Regions from separate parts of the Aeribacillus sp. FSL M8-0235 genome, predicted to be linked through region 1. Evidence: predicted binding sites of a transcription regulator. Region 1 holds the regulator's gene; the other holds the start of a gene.
The links. The regulator LexA, encoded in region 1, represses DNA repair genes until DNA is damaged. The targets are predictions, from matches to a motif close to CGAACATATGTTCG.
Positions count from the first base shown of each region.

Region 1 (11,101 bases):
GTGAGCGTTCGGTGGATTTTATGAAATCAAGATAAGTATTCGCAAAATAAATGTTTTGACAGAGGCATTAATTTGCAATTTTTCAGTAATGCTTTATTCTGTTTTAATTAATTGATATAATTGCCGAAAAAAAGAATATCGTTCTAAATAAAAAGATTGAAAGTAAAGGACGGAATTGCTTTCAAGCAAACAGTGGGGCTGTCCGACGAGTTGCTAAAATGAAAGATTTTGAGAAATACAACTGTGAAGGACAAACATAATGAAATAAAATTTATAAATGTTCTTTATAGAGGCAATGAAGTCCAACAAGAAGCGATTGTATGTGCTGAATGTCCGTCATAAAACTTTTGAAGAACCTAATGAAGAAAGAGAGCAAAAGAAAAGTCCTTCATAAGACTTCTGAAGGATATAAAAAAGATTGAAAAAATTGTATGTCCGATAAGTCTAAAAAATAATGCTCCCAAAAGTCAGTTAACCCTACTTTTGGGAGCCTCTTTATTTTGTTATTGCAGCAGGCAGCAATCTCTTAAGATATTTTTATGGTGCTTTAGACAACTTCAAGAATTTGAACATAATGGAACAAACAATAAACAGTCGAGCAACTGCTGCTTGAAAATGAATAAAAGAATCCTTTCATAATTTCATTTATAAAGCCATAATAATATTTAATAGCTTATTAGTTAAAAAACTGATTTTTCTGATAGAATTTGTTATAATGTTAATGAAAGGAGTTGAAATATTGTGACAAAAAAGACTAGATTAGGCAAGACCGATATATATGTGAACCCAATCGGGCTTGGAACAAATGCTGTTGGCGGGCACAACATTTTTCCAAACCTTGACGATGAAACTGGGAAAGAAATCGTTCGTACAGCTTTGGATCATGGAATAAATTTTTTGGATACGGCATTTTATTACGGTCCTGAGCGTTCGGAAGAAATTATCGGTGAAGTCGTCAAGGAGTTTGGCCGTCGTGATGAAGTAGTCATTGCTACTAAAGGTGCTCACAAATTTGTAGACGGAAAAGTTGTTCTTGATAACTCTCCCGATTTCCTTCGCGAGTCGGTCGAGGGCAGCCTGAAACGCTTAAAAACGGATTACATAGATTTATATTACATTCATTTTCCGGACGAAACGACACCGAAGGATGAAGCTGTCGGTGAATTGAAGAAGCTTAAGGATGAAGGGAAAATTCGTGCGATCGGTGTATCGAATTTCTCGCTCGAACAATTAAAAGAAGCGAACAAAGATGGGTATGTCGATGTAATTCAGTCCGAATATAACTTATTTAAACGACAAGCAGAAAAAGATTTGCTTCCTTACACGGCGGAAAATGGAATATCGTTTATACCATATTTTCCACTTGCCTCAGGTCTATTAAGCGGAAAATATTCGAAAGATGAGAAGTTCAATGATTCACGTGCACAAAATCCTTTGTTTCAAGGGGAAGCATTTGCGCGTAATCTCGAAAAAGTCGAGCAATTGCGTCCAATCGCAGAAGCGAAAAATGCTGAAATTGCTCACGTTGTGCTAGCATGGTATTTAACGGTCGATTCCATCGATGCGATCATCCCTGGTGCGAAGAAGCCGGAACAGGTACTTGACAATTTAAAAACGTTAGATGTCCAGTTAACAAAGGAAGAAATAGAGAAAATCAGTCAGATTTTTCAATAATTTTGTAAAAAAGCTGTGATGGAAATATCCCATTCACAGCTTTTAATAGGACTTTCTCATTCGTCAGAACGTTTAGAGAAGAAGCAGGAGTGGTAATATGAGACGTGTTTGTGTTTTTGCAGGATCGAATCCGGGAACAAATCCTAAGTATAAAGAAGCAGCTATCAAACTGGGAGAAGAATTGGTAAAAAACAGGCTTGAGCTCGTATATGGAGGCTCCAGCATTGGTCTGATGGGAGTGATTGCAAACACCGTATTAGAGTTAGGAGGCACCGTATTGGGCGTTATGCCGACGAATTTATTTCAAGGAGAGGTTGTCCACAAGCATCTCACTCAGCTTTATGAAGTCAATGATATGCATGAGCGGAAAGCAAAAATGGGAGAGCTTTCAGATGCGTTCATTGCTCTTCCCGGAGGCTATGGTACTTTTGAGGAAATATTTGAAGCGGTTAGCTGGGGGCAGCTTGGGATTCATGAAAAGCCTGTGGCGTTGTTAAATATCGATGACTATTACACGCCGGTAAAACAGATGATTGAGAATGCGGTAGAGGGAGGCTTCATGCCTGAAACGCATAAACAGTTTATGATTTTTGCAGACAATCCCTCTATATTAATAGATAAACTTCGTGCGTACAAACCGCCTTTGAAGACAAATAAGTGGATCGAACTAGATCGATAAATGAAAATATCAGAACTTTACTTCGCCTTTAGCTTTCTGATCAGTTTGTCTAAAAATGACAAGCTGATCAGAAACGTCAATGTTTAGTCGTTTATGCTTTTTTCAAGAGCTTTCAGCTTATGTTCAAGCTGTTGAAGCGCATCATCAATTTGATTTGCATTTTTCTCTAAATAGATTGGTTCGCCAAATGCAACGACAGCTTTTTTCCCGGCAAAAAAATCTTTTAAACTTTTTGGACCATGATAGGTTGCAGGCAATATGGGAACGCCGGCTTTCATCGCAATTGTAACCGCGCCTCTTTTTAAAGGAACTTCCTCGTCTGTTCTTGTGCCGCTCGGGAAAATTCCAACAACTTTATTTTCTTTTAACAGTTTCAAAGGAATTTTTAGTGCGCTCGGTCCAGGATTTTCACGATTAACTGGAAAAGCATGCATCTTTTTCAAAAACCAACCTATGAGCGTGTTCTGAAACAATTCTTTTTTGGCCATATAATGGACATGAATTGGAAAAAGTGCTGCGGCGAGCAAGACTACATCTACCCAGCTGCGATGAGAGCATGTAACAATAAAACGATGGTCTGCCGGAATATGCTGCTTGCCTTTGACTTCTAGCAAACTAAAAATTTTAATGATCAATATTGCAAGTTTTCCTGCTAAATGATAAATCATTTTGTTCCCCCCCCGAATGACTTCCAGAAATATGTTTGCGTTGCAAAAGATCTGTATTTTCGGTTAGGGCGCATGTCGATTTTGTCTGCGTTCAGTTTAGCATTTTTACGTGATGCATGTAAAGTCGGTAGTACATCGTCAACGAATCGTCTTATCCAAAGTCAGTCAGTGAAAATACCGCCGTTTCATTGGAGGATGGGCAGCCGTATTCGGTGTTTTTTAGATGAACAAGTATTTGTGCTGAAGGTTATTGGCACTGGATAGAAGGAGCAACCATATCAATAATAAAATGCTTTAATTGGAAAAATCAATTTTAATAGCAGTTACTTTGTTTCTATAAATTTTATACTTGATGATACAAAATATTGAGAGTAAAGAAGAGAAGAAGCAGAAAAACAAACATCAGTGCAATCTGTCTTTTTTATTTAAAAAGCAAGAGAGATAATCAATCCAGGCATCAGCGTAAAAAAATATGTAAGATAATCTGACATAAAACTTCAATTCTCTCATTGAATGGGATACACTGATAGGGAAAAATTTGATCCAATCGTGGAAATAAAGAAGAGTGAATTTGGATCGGTGTGATGTCAATTTCTATTCACTCAAGTTAAGATGGGGTATTATAGTGAGCATGATGAATCGCCAAAGCAGGGTAGGTAAAGCTTTAGCGATTATCATATATGTTTACTCACTATAAAGAATAAATGATGGAAATGACCATTTTTCTATCTTTTAAATGACTCCTTGTTCTACCATTGCATCAGCGACTTTTTTAAATCCTGCAATGTTAGCGCCGACGACAAGATTTCCGGAGCAGCCGTATTCATTTGCAGCGTTGACGCAATTTCGGTAAATGTTCTTCATGATATCACGTAATTTTGCGTCGACATCTTCAAAGCTCCAAGATAATCTTGCGCTGTTTTGAGCCATTTCTAATGCTGAAACAGCAACTCCGCCTGCGTTAGCAGCTTTTGCAGGTCCAAAAAGAATATTGTTTGATAAAAACACGTCGATCGCTTCTAATGTAGACGGCATGTTGGCGCCTTCTCCAACAGCTTTGAGTCCGTTGGAAACAAGGAGTTCAGCTGCTTTTTTATCGATTTCATTTTGAGTAGCGCATGGGAGGGCAATATCGCACGGAATGGACCAAATTCCGGAACAGCCTTCATAATATTCTGCATGAGGATGTTCATTTACATATTCTTTAATTCTTTTTCTTTCAACTTCTTTTAACCTTCTAACCGTTTCAAGATTAATTCCATTTTTATCAAAAATGTAGCCATCAGAGTCGCTGCATGCGACAACTTTTGCACCTAATTGTGTTGCTTTTTCAATCGCATATATGGCAACGTTCCCAGAACCAGAGACAACAACTGTGCTTCCTTTGAAGCTTAATCCATGGTCTTTAAGCATTTCTTCAACAAAATAAACAGTTCCATACCCTGTCGCTTCGGTTCTCGCTAGGCTTCCGCCGTAACCAATGCCTTTTCCGGTTAACACCCCAGCTTCAAATCCGCCGCGTATTCTTTTATATTGGCCAAACAAGTATCCGATCTCTCTTGCGCCAACTCCAATATCACCGGCAGGAACGTCAATATCTGGTCCAATATGTTTGTAAAGCTCTGTCATAAAGCTTTGTGTAAATCTCATAATTTCCCCATCTGATTTACCTTTCGGATCAAAATCAGATCCGCCTTTTCCTCCGCCGATCGGCTGCCCAGTCAATGAATTTTTGAAGATTTGTTCAAATCCTAAAAATTTAATAATGCTGGCGTTGACGGTCGGGTGAAAGCGCAAGCCTCCTTTATATGGCCCAATTGCACTATTATATTGCACTCTAAATCCGCGGTTTACACGCACTTTTCCTTCGTCATCCACCCATGGAACGCGAAAAATGATCAATCTTTCCGGCTCAACAATTCTTTCAAGTATTCCGTGTTTTATATATGTAGGATGTTGAGCAAATACAGGCACAAGCGAGTCAAATATTTCTTTTACAGCTTGAAGAAACTCAGGCTCATTCGGATTTTTTTCTTGCACGGATTGAAATACTTCATTGACATATTGCTTTGCATTTTCCAGTTCACTTTGTTTCATAAGTAATTGATTCATAGCACCTCTCCTATACCTAAAATTTAAGCAGTTAGAAGAATTCAAACAATTCAGTAAATCATCCCGGCACTGACTAAGGAAGCGAAATCTACAATAAAAAATTCTACAACAAAATAAATCAAAAAACAATGACTGTTGAGAATTGTTGCATAATAGCTTTGCATGCAGGCGCGGAGAAGGCGCCTGAAATTTGTTTCATTGAATCTAGCTTGTCTGCATACATATTGATTAGAAAACATTTTTAAAAATTTAACATCGCTAAGAGAGGGAATGTTGAAAATTTTATAAAAAGAAAAAGGATGCCTCACCTGTTTTGAGACATCGAATATTCAGTGTATGGAACGGTATAGCCCGATCACTTTTCCGAGTATTGTCACATTTTTTAAAATAATCGGTTCCATTGTTGGGTTTTCCGGCTGAAGCCGTATAAAGTCTTTTTCTTTGAAAAACCTTTTTACGGTCGCTTCATTGTCGTCTGTGAGCGCGACAACGATGTCGCCGTTATTGGCTGTTTGCTGCTGTCTGACAATAACTAAATCTCCGTCCAGAATGCCTGCTTCGATCATGCTTTCTCCGACTACTTCAAGCATGAAAAGTTGATCATCACCTGACGCAATATGATTCGGAAGCGGAAAATATTCTTCGATGTTTTCAACGGCAGTGATCGGAATACCAGCCGTCACTTTTCCGATGACCGGCACGTTGATCACATTGTTTGTTAGAAGGTGGTTGCCATCATCGTCCAAAATTTCAATGGCTCTCGGCTTTGTGGGGTCTCTTCTAATCAGTCCTTTGCTCTCAAGCTTTGCTAAATGCCCGTGAACAGTTGAACTGGAGGCAAGACCGACCGCTTCGCCGATTTCTCTTACAGAGGGAGGGTATCCTTTCTTTTTTACTTCCTCCTTAATGAAGTTCAAAATATCTTGTTGTCTCTTAGATAATTTTGTTGACATGTCAAGCACCTCAGTCATATCAATTTGTGTCGATTATAGCATGATTTTTCCAAAAAAGCAAACGTAAGTTCGAATATTTGCTTGACAGAAACATGTGTTCCCTTTTATACTTAAAAACAAAAAACCGAACAAATATTCTGTTTCAGGGGGCGGTTCTAAATGGATAAATTATCATGGTCTTACATCGTTTCTTTTTTCCTTGTCATCATGGCGGCAGTTTTGGCGATTTCGTATACTGGAGAAAGGGAAGAGCTCGATCATTATATGGAGGTTCAAGTGAAGGAAGGGGACAGTTTGTGGAAAATCGCTGATGAATATAAAGAATATGACAATATGTCTCATTCAGAGTTTGTAAAATGGGTTCAGGAGCGAAACAATCTCCAAAGCCTTGTTGTAAAACCGGGGGAAACAATCGTCATTCCGATTGAAAAAAATAAATACTACAATGCTGAATATTTGGCAAACAAAGAATAACCGCAAGGAGCATTTAACATGAGAGCAGTCGTTTATGCAAGAGTCAGCACTGAAAAGGCAGAGCAGGAAACATCTTTGAAAAGACAAAAAGACGAGCTGTTAAAGCTCGCAGCTGAAAACGGTATGGAAGTTGTTGAAGTGATAGAAGAAAAAGCGAGCGGGTATGATGTTGATCGTGAAGGGGTTTTTCAACTGCTGGAATTGATTGAGGAGAAAGAAATTGAAGCGGTATTAATACAGGATGAAACAAGAATTGGCAGAGGAAATGCCAAAATCGCCATTGTCCATTCCATTTTGAAACAAGGCGTGAAAATTTTCACCGCTGCCCATCGCGGGGAGATGGAACTGTCTGAATCAGACACGATGGTGCTTGAAATTATAGGAATTGTGGAAGAATATCAACGAAAAATTCATAATTTGAAAATAAAGCGGGGAATGTTGAGAGCTATACAAAATGGGTACAGGCCTGAAAAAAATTTAAAGAATAGAAATTCTTCCTATAAAAGAGAGCGAAAAGAAGTTCCGATCGAGGAGATTGACCGATTGCGGAAAAACGGCCTGACATTTTCAGAAATAGCGGCAACATTAAGAGGATTCGGCTATGATGTTTCAAAAGCTACTGTTCATCGCAGATATCAACAATTTTTGTCAGAAAAAGGCGAATCATAGCAATAATTGTTGTCATTAGTGGTTGCATTTAGTATGATAAAAGAGCGCGGCAAAAATATACAAGGGGTTCAGCTTATGATTTCAAAAGAAAAACTTAACCGTATTAATGAACTATCTAAAAAGTCTAAGTCAGAAGGATTGACGCAAGTGGAAAAGCTAGTGCAGCAGCAATTAAGGCAGGAATATTTAGAGTCGTTTCGTCGGGATTTTCAAAACACCTTAAAAAATGTTACAGTGATTGATCCGAAAGGTAATGATGTTACACCGGAAAAATTGAAAAAATTTAAAAATAAAAGGCTGCATTAACGGATGGGTGTTGCCTTATTGCAACAATAAAGATAAGATTATAAACTGAAAATACAGATGAGAGGATGATAATGGTGACTCATTCCATTCAAGATTTATCCATCATGACGATTCGAACATTATCCATTGACGCGATTGAAAAGGCGAATTCCGGACATCCTGGAATGCCAATGGGCGCCGCACCAATGGCTTATGCGCTGTGGACGAAATTTATGAACATTAACCCTGAAAACCCTAATTGGTTTAATCGAGATCGCTTTGTTTTATCTGCCGGACATGGGTCGATGCTGCTTTACAGCTTGCTTCATTTATCGGGTTATGATCTTTCCATGGATGATATTAAGTCGTTTCGTCAATGGGGAAGCAAAACACCTGGACATCCTGAATACGGACATACACCTGGCGTTGACGCAACAACTGGACCATTAGGCCAAGGAATAGCAATGGCCGTTGGAATGGCGATGGCAGAACGTCATTTAGCAGCTACATACAATAAAGAAGGATACAATATTGTTGATCATTACACATACGTCATATGCGGTGACGGTGACTTAATGGAAGGGATTTCCTCTGAAGCAGCTTCCTTAGCTGGTCACTTGAAGCTTGGACGATTAATTGTTCTTTATGATTCGAATGATATTTCCCTAGATGGGGATTTAAATAAATCATTCTCAGAAAATGTAGAAGAGCGCTTTAAATCTATGGGCTGGCAAGTGCTGCGCGTTGAGGACGGCAACAACATTGAAGAGATTTCGAAAGCCATTGAAGAAGCCAAATTGGATGAACAACGACCGACATTAATTGAAGTAAAAACAACAATCGGATATGGTTCGCCGAATAAAGCAGGCACTTCTTCCGTTCATGGTTCGCCGTTAGGTCCAGAAGAGACAAAATTGACAAAAGAAGCCTATGCATGGACATTTGAAGAAGATTTCTATGTTCCAGCAGAAGTTTATGAGCATTTTGAGAAAAATGTAAAAGAACGTGGAAAGCAGAAAGAAATTGAATGGAATAATTTGTTTGAAAAGTATGAGAAAGAATATCCTGAACTTGCAAAAGAGTTAAAGGCAGCAATCAATGGTGAATTGCCAGAAAATTGGGATCAATCTTTACCTTTTTATGAAGAAGGAAAAAGCGTTGCAACCCGTTCTTCTTCTGGAGAAGTATTAAATGCAATAGCTGAAAAAGTTCCTTATTTCTTTGGGGGATCTGCAGACTTAGCTGGATCAAACAAAACGACAATAAAAGGTTCAGGAGACTTTTCTGCGGAAGATTACAGCGGACGAAACATTTGGTTTGGTGTCAGAGAGTTTGCCATGGGAGCAGCATTGAACGGTATGGCTCTGCATGGAGGTTTACGTGTTTTTGGCGGAACGTTCTTTGTTTTCTCTGACTATTTGCGGCCAGCGATTCGTTTAGCAGCATTAATGAATCTCCCTGTAACTTACGTGTTCACTCATGACAGCATAGCGGTTGGAGAAGACGGACCAACACATGAGCCGATTGAACAATTAGCTTCTTTGAGAGCAATGCCGAATCTTTCTGTCATTCGTCCAGCTGATGGAAATGAAACAAGAGCTGCGTGGAAGGCTGCGCTGGAATCTAAATCAACACCGACTGCATTAGTATTAACGCGCCAAAATTTAGAAACTATTAAAGGTACGAAAGAAAATGCTGAAGAAGGTGTTGCAAAAGGCGCTTATGTCATTTCACCGGCGAAATCGGATCAACCGGATGCTCTTCTACTTGCATCAGGTTCAGAAGTAGCATTAGCTATTAAAGCTCAACAAATTCTTGCATCTGATGGAATTGATGTGCAAGTCGTCAGCATGCCGTCATGGGACCGTTTTGAAAAGCAATCAAAAGATTATAAAGAATCAGTTCTTCCTAGCAGCGTAACGAAGCGTCTTGCGATCGAAATGGCATCTTCGCTTGGCTGGGAGCGCTATGTCGGATCTGAAGGTGAAATCTTAGCTATCGACAAGTTTGGAGCATCTGCACCTGGGGAAAAAATTATAAGCGAGTACGGTTTTACTGTTGAAAATGTTGTCGAAAAAGTAAAAGAATTAGTTCGGAAATAATCGCCAAAATTAGTGCCTCTATCCGCCACCATAAGACAAACCTTTTACATTCCTTGCTTTATAATAGCAAAAAAGGAATGTAACAATGAGGTGAGCGCATGAGGCACTTTTATTTGTATTTGATAAAAAAGGAATTTGCTGAGCATTTTTATCATAGGGAATCGAAAATTTTTCAGTTATATCAAGAATTTTTTTGGACAAGGAAAACGCATCCTATTTTTGAACAATTGGAAAGGCAAGTCAATTATATTTCAAGAGCCATTCCCATTTCAGAAATAGATTTGCTGCTTCAGTCATTCTTGTCTCACCGAAACCATTATCAAAAGGTATCATCGATTCACGCCATCCAAATGGAAAATCAAAAAGGACAAGCTACTATGGTTTTAAAGGAACGGTATATTGAAATGATTTGTACCGGCAGCTTTGACGGTGAGTTATTGTTTTTTGATATATTGGGAAAATTTGATCCTTATTTTTTTGCCATGGATTTTACAAATGAACGATACGGGTGGCTGAGTCCAATTAAAGAAAGAAAATTTGTCTAAAGTTGAGGAAATTTGCTAATGAAATATTGTATAATGTCATATGGTTTAGTACACTGTATGATAGACAACATGAAGGAGGAAATAAGATGGAACTTTGGCTGGCGATATTAATCGCTGTTCTGGCATTACTTGCCGGCGTAGCGCTAGGCTTTTTTATCGCTCGAAAGTATATGATGAATTATTTGAAGAAAAATCCACCTATTAACGAACAAATGTTGAAAATGATGATGATGCAAATGGGAATGAAACCGTCCCAGAAGAAAATCAATCAAATGATGAAAGCGATGCAAAATCAATTAAAATAATTTCGTTTCAGGCATTATTGAATGATTTTTCATTAAATTAGTTCATGATGACCAATCATATTTTTTGACATCATGTAATTTTTATCTATACTATTTAATATATGCGTTGTTTTATAACGGAATTGTGAAGTAAGAATTAGTCTTTCCTTTCTCAAGGTAAGATTAATTCTTTTTTCGTTGTAAGAAGTTGTAAAAATAGTCATTCATGGCGGGAGAAGGTTCATTGTAATAATGTGCGGAAAATGTCAAACGTTCTTTTAAACATTTATTCAATGATCTGTTAGAATGGATGGAGGTAAATCTTTTGGAAGGAGCAGCAAAATGTCGGAAATTAATGTGTTTTTAGCATTTGGAGCAGGTTTTTTATCGTTTATTTCTCCGTGCAGCTTGCCTTTATATCCTGCTTTTTTATCGTATATAACTGGGGTATCGGTTAATGAGTTGAAAACTGAAAACGCTATGCTGCAAAAAAGAAGCTTATTACATACTTTCTTTTTTTTAGTTGGTTTTTCTGCCATTTTTATCGCAATGGGATTCGGCACATCCTTGATTGGAAACTTTTTCTTGAACTATCAAGATCTGATAAGACAAATAGGAGCGATCCTCATTATCTTTTTTGGACTCGTTATTCTCGG
Region 1 covers NZ_JBBOBW010000001.1:1,965,141-1,976,241, reverse strand. The annotation lists gene NSQ71_RS09530 (aldo/keto reductase) at 742-1,674, shown strand; gene NSQ71_RS09525 (LOG family protein) at 1,772-2,353, shown strand; gene NSQ71_RS09520 (lysophospholipid acyltransferase family protein) at 2,437-3,021, opposite strand; gene gdhA (NADP-specific glutamate dehydrogenase) at 3,754-5,133, opposite strand; gene lexA (transcriptional repressor LexA) at 5,463-6,086, opposite strand; gene yneA (cell division suppressor protein YneA) at 6,246-6,560, shown strand; gene NSQ71_RS09500 (YneB family resolvase-like protein) at 6,579-7,229, shown strand; gene NSQ71_RS09495 (DUF896 domain-containing protein) at 7,305-7,535, shown strand; gene tkt (transketolase) at 7,607-9,616, shown strand; gene sirA (sporulation inhibitor of replication protein SirA) at 9,715-10,161, shown strand; gene NSQ71_RS09480 (YneF family protein) at 10,248-10,466, shown strand; gene NSQ71_RS09475 (cytochrome c biogenesis CcdA family protein) at 10,788-11,101, shown strand, end outside.

Region 2 (11,101 bases), 1.2 Mb from region 1:
TCATCAGTGCGATTGCAGATGGAAACGTAAAGCCGATAAAGGCGCAAAGTCCGCCTAATATTCCTCCCCGCATGAGACCGATGCCGATCCCGGCTTGGCTGCTGGCAGGTCCGGGTAAAAAATGGCATAAAGCAACCAAATCTGCATAGCTCTTTTCATCCAACCATTTTCTTCTCCGAATATATTCTTCATGAAAATATCCTAAATGGGCGATTGGTCCCCCAAATGAGGTCAATCCAAGCTTTGTGGAAATGGCAAATATCTCGAACAGCGTTTTCCATTTTGATTCCTTCATGTTATCCTCCACCTTCATTATGGATTTCTTTAAAAAGCTCGTACGCTTTCGTCCGGGCTTCTTTCAGAACGGCTTTCCCTTTCTGTGTAGTTGTATAATATTTTCGTATTTTTCCTTCTACATTTTGTTCTGTTTTTTCTAACAGTCCGTCCTTTTCCATTGCGTGGAGAATCGGATAAAGAGTCCCTGCACTTATGTTGTAGCCATGACTTTTCAGTTCCTCAAGCATCCACAAGCCGAATATAGGATGTTCGCTTGCATGATGTAAAATATGAATATGTATAAAACCGAGAAAAAGCTTGCGCAACACTTTATCTTCCATTTTTACCCCCCATTTTGAGAATCGATATCGAATTTCGATAACATTAATATTGTAAGGTTATTCATATGTACATGTCAAAATTATATTTACGAAAATATTTGACAATTGAATTGCCTTTTCATAAAATGGACATATAAAATATGAACACTTATTCATATAAACACATATACTGTATACTGCAATGTGTACTCTATTTCATTGGAGGATTAGAGAATGATTCAGTATCGGGTAAAGGGATTGTCTTGTGCAAATTGCGCAAAGAATCTGGAAGAAGAAATCCAAAAGCTTGAATATGGGGAAAATGCAAAATTAAATTTTCAATCTAGCAAACTGTATGTCAATGAAGAAATTAATATTGCTAAAGTCAAAAAAATTTTAGCATCGGATGGGGCCTATATTGAGGAAGAAAATAAACATAAAGATACACATTCTTATTTATTGTGGCTCGTTTTGCTCTCGGTTTTAGCTTTTATAGCTGCTGTTGTGTTCGAAAAAACATTATCACCATCCGCCTCTGTTACAATGTATATAATTGCTACGGTGATCAGCGGATATAAAACATTTTTGAAAGGGGCCAAAAACCTCGTTCGATTGAAATTTAACATTGACACCCTTATGACAATTGCTTTGATTGGGGCTTTTGGCATTGGAGAGTGGAAGGAAGGTGCTGTTGTTGCCATTTTATTTGGAGTGAACGAATATTTAGAGGGCTTGGGAATGGAAAAGGCCCGTCGTTCTATCGAATCGCTTTTAGAAGTTGCGCCGAATGAAGCTACGATTGTTATAAATGGCCAGGAAAAGAAAGTTTCCATTCATGACATCAAGGCAGGGGATATTGTTCTTGTCAAAGCCGGTGAAAAAATTCCATCGGATGGGATAGTGGTGGAAGGGAAAAGCTCAGTTAATGAAGCGGCCATTACTGGAGAATCTCTCCCTGTTGAAAAGGAAGCAAAAGATGAAGTGTTTGGCGGAAGCATTAATAATGAAGGAATTTTGAAAGTTCGGATAACAAAGCCTTATGAAGAATCGTCTCTAGCGAAAATTTTGCATTTAGTTGAAGAAGCGCAGGAAACAAAAACGCCGACTGAGCAATTCATTAATAAGTTTGCGAAATATTATACTCCTTTGATCATGCTTATCTCTCTTGTCGTTATTTTTATTCCGCCGCTTTTCTTAGGAGTTGATTGGAGAACATCTTTATATCAAGGATTGGCAGTGTTAATTGTAGGCTGTCCATGTGCATTAGTTTTATCCTCTCCCATTGCTATCGTTTCAGGAATCACGAGAAATGCACGCAAAGGCATTCTTGTAAAAGGCGGGGTTTATTTAGAGCAATTAGGGAAAATTGGAATAATAGCTTTTGATAAAACAGGAACACTGACAAAAGGGGAGCCTTATGTAGAGAAGTTTGTAGAATATGATCCTTCTTTTTGGAGCATCATCGGATCAATTGAAAAATCCTCTACTCATCCGATCGCTAAAGCCATTATGAAAAAAATAGATGAGTTAAACGTTTCCCTTTTGGAGGCTCGCTCCGTTGTTGCAACATCAGGTGAGGGAATAAAAGCGGAGATAGACGGGAAGGAATACCGTGTCGGCAATGAAAAAACGATTCAACATCTTTCGCTCAGCGAAAATGTAAAGGAAGATATAAAGGCCTTTAAACAGGAAGGACTAACAATCGTTTTGGTTTCAGATGACAAAAACGTTCTCGGTATGGTCGGTATAGCGGATGAAATTCGACAGGAAAGCAGCCAGGTGATCCGCATGCTTCACCGAACAGGTGTGAAGAGGACTGTCATGTTGACAGGAGACCACGAAAAAACTGCTGAAAAAGTGGCGAAAAAGGTTGGTTTAAGCGAATATTTTGCAAACCTTCTGCCGGAAGAAAAGGTGGAAAAGGTAAAAGAGCTGTCTCTCTCAGGAAAAACGGCAATGATCGGAGATGGTATCAATGATGCGCCTGCGCTCGCAGCTGCTGATTTAGGCATTGCAATGGGAAAAGGAACAGACAGCGCAATTGAAACGGCTGATATCGTTTTAATGCAAGATCATTTAGGGAAGCTGCCTGAAGCTATTTCAACCGCCAAAAAAGTGAACAGAATCATCAAGTTAAACATCGGGATTGCTCTAGGTTTAAAAGCCGCTGCACTGCTGCTGACGATTCCAGGCTGGCTTACGCTTTGGATAGCCATTCTGTCTGATATGGGGGCGACTGTTTTAGTGACCCTCATTAGTTTAACGATTTTATGGGAACGAAATAAAAAACTTCTAAATGAGGCTTTCAGCTAATGGCTGATCGCCTTTTTTTCTTGCATTTTTTTAATATTTCTCTTCCATAAACATATGACATTTATTATAATCTTATTAATTTGACAACCTGCCGCTAATGAAAAATTGGACATAACATTTTGGACAAAATCATGGGAGGAATTGTGCATGCTTTTAGGTGCAATTGAAGCGGGCGGAACAAAATTTGTCTGTGGAATTGGAGATGAAAACGGAAATATCATCGAGCGGACTTCTTTTCCGACGACAACGCCTGATGAAGTGCTTGAACAAGTGGTCAAATTTTTTCGGGATAAAGATATTAAAGCGCTTGGAATTGGCTCATTCGGTCCGATTGATTTAGATCGCACAAGCGAAACATTCGGATACATAACATCTACTCCGAAGCTACAGTGGGCGAATATAAATCTTGTCGGAGCGATAAAAAAAGAATTCCCTATTCCAATTGGCTTTGATACCGACGTCAATGCAGCAGCGCTGGGGGAAATGAAATGGGGGGCTGCGAAAGGTCTGAATAGCTGCATTTATATGACGATCGGTACCGGGATCGGAGTCGGTGCCATCTCTGAAGGACATCTAGTACACGGGCTAATCCATCCGGAAATGGGGCATATGCTTGTTCGGCGCCATCCTGAAGATTCGTTTGCCGGCAATTGTCCGTATCACAAAGATTGTTTGGAAGGAATGGCATCCGGTCCTGCTATAGAAAAACGCTGGGGAAAAAAGGGGCAAGAATTAGAAAAAAATGAGAAAGTATGGGATTTGGAAGCGTACTATATTGCACAAGGAATTGCCAACCTTATACTCGTTTTATCGCCTAAAAAAATAATAATTGGCGGCGGAGTCGCCAAACAAAAGCAATTGTTCCCCCTTATACATCAAAATGTTCAAGCTTTATTAAACGGTTATGTTCGCCATGAAGTGGTGCTAGAAAACATTGCAGATTATATTGTTCCGCCCGGATTAGGGGATAATGCGGGACTTTGCGGGGCGATTGGTTTAGCATATGAAGCTTTTTTGGAGCATCATCAAAAATAAAGCATTCATAGTGAAAGAACATTGATTGCCATTATTGTTCAAAAAGCATCGGTATGTGGTTTTGCTTGAAAGCTTTTGAACGGCTTCCATATAATAAAGGTATAACCGTTTAACCGTTGATGAAAAGAGGTTTTTTTATGATCAAGTTCGTGTTTGCCGCTTTCGCCCCTTTTTTGCTTGTCTTGTTTTTCACAAGAGTTACATATAGTCATGTCGTTGGGACATTGTTGACGGCTGGTTTATTAATTGCCTCTTATTTTGCAGGTCATATGGATACTATTTATATCGCCATTTTGGATGTAGCCAGCTTAGCGGCTGGTTTTATCGCTGCCAGAAGCATGAAAAAAGATAAGAAAACATCTACTTAAACCTGTTCAACACGATTGACAGGTTTTTATTGTCTATGAAAATCAAACGTCAGTTCGTATTTTTGGTGATTCAGCCTGATTATATGTTAAAATAAAATATAAGTTTCTGAATTGGAGGATGTTCCATGGATCGGTTTGAATTAGTTTCAGATTACCAGCCTCAAGGAGATCAGCCGAAAGCAATCAAAGAGCTGGTGGAAGGAATCAGGCAAGGAAAAAAACATCAGACGTTGTTAGGTGCAACAGGAACTGGCAAAACGTTTACGATATCCAATGTGATTAAAGAAGTAAACAAACCGACGCTTGTCATTGCCCATAATAAGACGCTTGCCGGACAGCTGTATAGCGAGTTTAAAGAATTTTTTCCAAACAATGCAGTTGAATATTTTGTCAGCTATTATGACTATTATCAGCCGGAAGCGTATGTTCCGCAAACAGATACGTATATTGAAAAAGATGCGAGCATCAACGACGAAATTGATAAATTAAGACATTCGGCCACCTCTGCATTGTTTGAACGGAAAGATGTTATTATTATCGCAAGCGTTTCTTGCATATATGGTTTAGGTTCGCCAGAAGAATATCGTGAGCTTGTCGTAAGTCTTCGCACAGGAATGGAAATCGAGCGCAATGACTTGCTGCGCCGTTTAGTGGATGTGCAGTATGAAAGAAATGATGTAGATTTTCGCAGGGGAACTTTTCGCGTGCGCGGGGATGTAGTGGAAATTTTCCCTGCTTCGCGCGATGAACATTGTATCCGCGTGGAATTTTTCGGAGATGAAATCGACCGCATCCGTGAAGTTGATGCGCTGACAGGCGAAATTATTGGAGAGCGGGAGCATGTAGCGATTTTCCCGGCATCACACTTTGTGACAAGAGAAGAAAAAATGAAAATTGCCATTGCTAATATTGAAAAGGAGCTTGAGGAACGGCTGCATGAACTGCGGGAGAATGGAAAGCTATTGGAAGCACAGCGGCTCGAGCAACGGACAAGATACGATTTAGAAATGATGCGGGAGATGGGCTTTTGCTCCGGAATTGAAAACTACTCCCGTCATCTTACATTAAGACCGCCCGGATCGACTCCTTATACGCTTTTAGATTATTTTGGAGATGATTTTTTGATCGTCATTGACGAGTCTCATGTGACGATTCCGCAAATCCGCGGAATGTATAACGGCGACCAAGCCAGAAAACAAGTGCTTGTCGATCATGGATTCCGTTTGCCTTCAGCACTCGACAACCGTCCGTTAAAATTTGAGGAATTTGAAAAGCATATGAAACATGTCATTTATGTTTCTGCCACCCCTGGGCCGTATGAACTGGAGCATACGCCAGTTGTTGTCGAACAGATTATCCGCCCGACTGGACTTTTGGACCCAACCATTGACGTCCGTCCGGTTGAGGGGCAAATAGACGATTTAATCGGCGAAATTCAAAAGCGGGTCAAACGGAATGAGCGGGTGCTTGTGACCACACTAACGAAAAAAATGGCGGAAGATTTAACGGATTATTTGCGGGAAATCGGGATTAAGGTGACATATCTCCATTCTGAAATTAAAACGCTCGAGCGCATTGAAATTATCCGTGACCTGCGGCTTGGCAAACACGAAGTGCTGGTCGGGATCAATTTGCTCAGGGAAGGGCTTGATATTCCGGAAGTATCTCTCGTTGCAATTTTGGATGCAGATAAAGAAGGATTTCTCCGTTCGGAACGTTCTCTTATTCAAACAATCGGACGGGCGGCTCGGAACGCAAACGGGCATGTCATTATGTACGCTGATACAATCACAAAATCGATGGAAATCGCCATAAACGAAACAAAACGGCGTCGTGCGATTCAAGAGGAATATAACCGTCTACACGGCATTACGCCAAAAACGATTCAAAAAGATATTCGCGATGTAATCCGGGCGACATATGCAGCGGAAGATGAAGCAGAATATAAAACGGAAAAGGCTGTGAAGCTGAACAAAATGTCTAAAAAAGATCGAGAACAACTGATAGCCCGTATGGAAAAAGAAATGAAAGAAGCTGCAAAAGCATTAGATTTCGAAAGAGCTGCTGAATTGCGCGATCTAATTTTGGAGCTGAAAGCGGAAGGATGATTGGATATGGCAACAGATAAAATTGTTGTAAAAGGTGCACGCGCTCATAATTTAAAAAACATTGATGTCACGATTCCAAGAGACAAGCTTGTCGTTGTAACAGGTTTATCGGGATCTGGAAAATCTTCTTTAGCTTTTGATACGATTTATGCAGAGGGACAGCGGCGTTATGTGGAGTCTTTATCTGCCTATGCCCGCCAATTTTTAGGACAAATGGATAAACCTGATGTCGATGCGATCGAAGGCTTATCGCCGGCCATTTCGATTGATCAAAAAACAACAAGCCGAAATCCGCGTTCAACGGTCGGAACGGTGACAGAAATTTATGACTACCTACGGCTTCTTTTTGCCCGTGTCGGGCGGCCGACATGTCCAGTGCATGGGATAGAAATTTCTTCGCAAACAATCGAACAGATGGTTGACCGGATTATGGAATATCCGGAGCGGACAAGACTTCAGGTTCTTGCGCCTGTTGTGTCTGGAAAAAAAGGAATGCATGTGAAAACATTGGAGGAAATAAAAAAGCAAGGATTTGTCCGCGTACGGATTGACGGGGAAATGATGGAGCTTACCGACGATATTTCTCTTGAAAAAAATAAAAAACATTCAATTGATGTTGTGGTGGATAGGCTGATCGTGAAAGAGGGGATTATAAGCCGGTTGACCGATTCCATTGAAACAGCTTTAAAACTAGGTGATGGAAAAGTCATTATTGACATCATCGATGGCGAAGAGCTTCTTTTCAGCGAACATCATGCCTGTCCAATTTGCGGTTTTTCGATTGGAGAGCTTGAACCGCGGATGTTTTCCTTTAACAGCCCGTACGGAGCTTGTCCTGCTTGTGACGGCTTAGGTTCAAAACTAGAGGTGGATTTGGATCTCGTTATTCCAAATAAAAACTTGACATTAAAGGAACACGCAATTGCACCGTGGGAGCCGACAAGCTCTCAATATTATCCGCAGCTTCTTCAAGCGGTTTGCAACCATTACGGTATTGATATGGACATTCCGGTTAAAGATATACCGAAACATCTGCTCGATAAAATTTTATTTGGAAGCGGCGGGGAAAAAATTTATTTTCGCTATGAGAACGATTTCGGGCAAATCCGGGAAGGCTATGTAGAATTTGAAGGTGTGGTCCGCAATATAGAACGGCGCTATAAAGAAACGACATCTGATTTCATACGCGAACAAATGGAAAAATATATGACGAATCAGCCGTGCCCGACATGCAAAGGGCATCGACTGAAAAAGGAAAGTCTGGCTGTTCTTATTAACGGACGCCATATCGGACAAGTCACTCAATTATCTATTCGTGAAGCCTATCAGTTTTTTGACCAATTGGCATTGACAGAAAAAGAAATGAAAATTGCCAATTTGATTTTAAGAGAAATAAAAGAACGGCTGAATTTTTTAATTGAGGTAGGTCTTGATTATTTAACATTAAGCAGATCAGCCGGTACGCTCTCTGGAGGAGAAGCGCAAAGAATCCGTCTTGCAACACAAATCGGATCAAGACTGACAGGAGTTCTGTATATATTGGATGAACCGTCTATCGGTCTGCATCAGCGGGATAATGACAGGCTGATCCGCGCGCTCCAAAATATGCGGGATATCGGCAACACGTTGATTGTAGTCGAACATGATGAGGATACGATGCTTGCAGCTGATTATTTGATCGATATTGGGCCGGGAGCTGGCGTGCACGGCGGTCAAGTTGTAGCTGCCGGTACACCAAAAGAAGTGATGAATGATGATCGTTCGCTTACCGGTCAATATTTATCAGGGAAAAAGTTCATTCCATTGCCGGTCGAAAGGAGAAAACCAGACGGCCGATATATTGAAATAAAAGGCGCTAGCGAGAACAATTTAAAAAATGTAAATGTCAAATTTCCTTTAGGAGTATTTTTGGCTGTTACAGGTGTATCTGGTTCAGGGAAAAGCACGCTAGTCAATGAAATATTGCAAAAAGGCTTGGCGCAAAAGCTGAATAATAGTAAAACAAAACCCGGTGCCTATAAAGGAATGAAAGGGATTGAACATCTCGATAAGGTCATCAGCATTGACCAATCCCCGATTGGAAGAACGCCGCGTTCAAATCCAGCTACGTATACCGGCGTATTTGACGATATTCGCGATGTGTTTGCAGCAACGAATGAAGCGAAAGTAAGAGGCTATAAAAAAGGACGCTTCAGTTTTAATGTGAAGGGCGGCCGCTGTGAAGCATGCCGAGGCGATGGAATCATCAAAATTGAAATGCATTTTCTTCCTGATGTATATGTTCCTTGTGAAGTATGCCACGGAAAAAGATATAATCGGGAAACTCTTGAAGTCACGTATAAAGGGAAAAATATTGCGGATATTTTAGAAATGACTGTGGAAGACGCGCTTCAGTTCTTTGAAAATATTCCAAAAATCAAACGGAAGCTGCAAACCATTTACGATGTGGGACTTGGCTATATGAAACTCGGCCAGCCGGCAACGACAATGTCCGGAGGGGAAGCACAACGGATAAAGCTTGCTTCAGAGCTGCATCGCAGATCTACTGGAAGATCGCTGTATATTTTAGATGAACCGACAACAGGGCTGCATGTTGACGATATTGCTAGGCTCTTGAAGGTTTTGCATCGGCTTGTTGAAAACGGAGATACGGTTCTTGTGATCGAACATAACTTAGATGTGATTAAGTCCGCTGACTATATCATCGACCTTGGACCGGAAGGCGGGGACGGCGGAGGAACAATCATTGCAACGGGCACCCCTGAAGAAGTGGCAGAAGCGAAACAGTCTTATACAGGAAAATATTTAAAACCGATTTTGGATCGGGATCGGAAGAGAATGAAAAATTTAATTTTGAAAAAAGAGGCAGCGGCAAACAGTTAAATAGGCTGTTGCCAGTCTCTTTTAAATGACGAAGAATGTTCCTGAAATTCCTGAAACGGATGGTTTTATTCCGTCGGTTTTCAGGAGATGAGTTGTAGATTTTTACTAGCCCTTTCAGCGAAAAATCGAGGAAATACTGATTTTCTTTGATATATGAACATACTTTCCCCTTTTCGCATAAAACAGAGTTGAGCCCTTTTGTGTGACAAAGGGCTCTTTTTTCATAAACAGGTTTTCTGATGCTCAACTTTTCATTCATGTACAGATTCATACATTTTAAAGTTCCATGTTCGTCTCTATAAATCTCTAGTGTCTTGAGAATATATACTAGTTATTGTGCTTACGATGTTCCCAATTTCGAATGTAATTGAAATTTTTTGATGCATTGCTCATTCATAAAAAAGCTGACCCAAAAAACCATATTTGACGGTTTTGGATCAGCTTTTTTAAAATCAGCCTATGTGAAAAGAAAGCACGATAAAAAATTCAAATTATTTATTCTCTATTTCTTGAATGGCTGTTTGAACCAATTTAGAAATCGTCATATCATCCATTGGCGGATTGTGAAGCCCTGCTCTCACATCACGATAATATCGCTGCAGCGGATTTGACAGTTGAAGACTTTTTGCTCCAACTAAACTCATCGCTTTATCGACAATGTTGATGGCTGAGTTCGTCACAATATGCTTCGCAACACTAAGCTCGTTTGTAATGTATGGACGGCGTGCTTCATCATCGTAAATTTCCGCTACGCTATACAAGAAATGTCTTGCTTTCATTAATTCTAAGTCAATCTGACCGATTAAATTTTGTACATTTGGCAATTGGCTAATGGTTCCGCTTATACTATTTGGAGAATATTCTGTCGCAAATTTCACTGCATAATCACGCGCCGCCTGCAGCGTTGGCATGACGTATACACAAGCTTTAAGGAGAATTATTTTGCCTCAAGCTTTTGTCATTTCATTGCCTAATTTAGGAAATAACATTATTGAATTGTTAAAAGATACATCACTTGCCTTTTCGATCGGTATTATTGATATTATGGGGCAAGTTCGAATTATATTAGGAAATAATCATGGTATGGGAATGTTTGAGATTTATGTTGTGATCTCTCTTGTATATTGGAGTACTTGTATCCTCATTGAAGGTATTATTGGCTATGCTGAAAAAGTGTTCTAGAAAGGTCGAGTTAGTTTATCTAAGTAATTTTTGCTAAGAATCGTTATAACTCGTGGCAACTATTGATTTTAAATTTGCTTTAGAGCAAGTTCCTGAAGTGTTAAAAGGTGTGCCAGTGACACTAACGATTGCCATTGTTGCGATGGTGCTTGGTCTCGTATTCGGGTTGCTTATTGCTCTTTGCAGAATATATAAAGTTCCTGTACTAAATCAATTGTCCATCGTCTATATTTCTTTTATTCGGGGAACACCATTAGTTGTTTAATTGTATGTTTTTTTCTACGGTGCCCCAGTATTGTTTGATTTTCTTAATCATCATTTCGGATGGAATTTAAATGCGGATAACGTTCCGACACTGATTTATGCATTAATTGCTTATACAATCAATACAGCTGCTTATGAGGCTGAAATATTCCGCGCATCGATCAATGCAGTAAACGCTGGACAAATGGAAGCTGCGTACTCAGTCGGCATGACAACTGCACAAGGATTATATCGAATCGTCCTGCCTCAAGCATTTGTTGGTGCTTTTCCGAATTTAGGCAATACGTTTATTGGATTGATCAAGGGAACATCTTTAGCCTTTGCTGTAAAAGTAGTAGAAATTTTAGCCATT
Region 2 covers NZ_JBBOBW010000001.1:803,053-814,153, forward strand. The annotation lists gene NSQ71_RS03910 (chromate transporter) at 1-295, opposite strand, end outside; gene NSQ71_RS03915 (PadR family transcriptional regulator) at 297-617, opposite strand; gene NSQ71_RS03920 (heavy metal translocating P-type ATPase) at 831-2,909, shown strand; gene NSQ71_RS03925 (ROK family protein) at 3,057-3,944, shown strand; gene NSQ71_RS03930 (CsbA family protein) at 4,082-4,312, shown strand; gene uvrB (excinuclease ABC subunit UvrB) at 4,438-6,420, shown strand; gene uvrA (excinuclease ABC subunit UvrA) at 6,427-9,303, shown strand; partial or broken gene NSQ71_RS03945 (acyl-CoA dehydrogenase family protein) at 9,795-10,202, opposite strand; gene NSQ71_RS03950 (hypothetical protein) at 10,246-10,485, shown strand; gene NSQ71_RS03955 (ABC transporter permease subunit) at 10,538-10,750, shown strand; gene NSQ71_RS03960 (amino acid ABC transporter permease) at 10,781-11,101, shown strand, end outside.
Region 2: the regulator LexA is predicted to act here: its motif matches at 4,356-4,369, upstream of uvrB (excinuclease ABC subunit UvrB).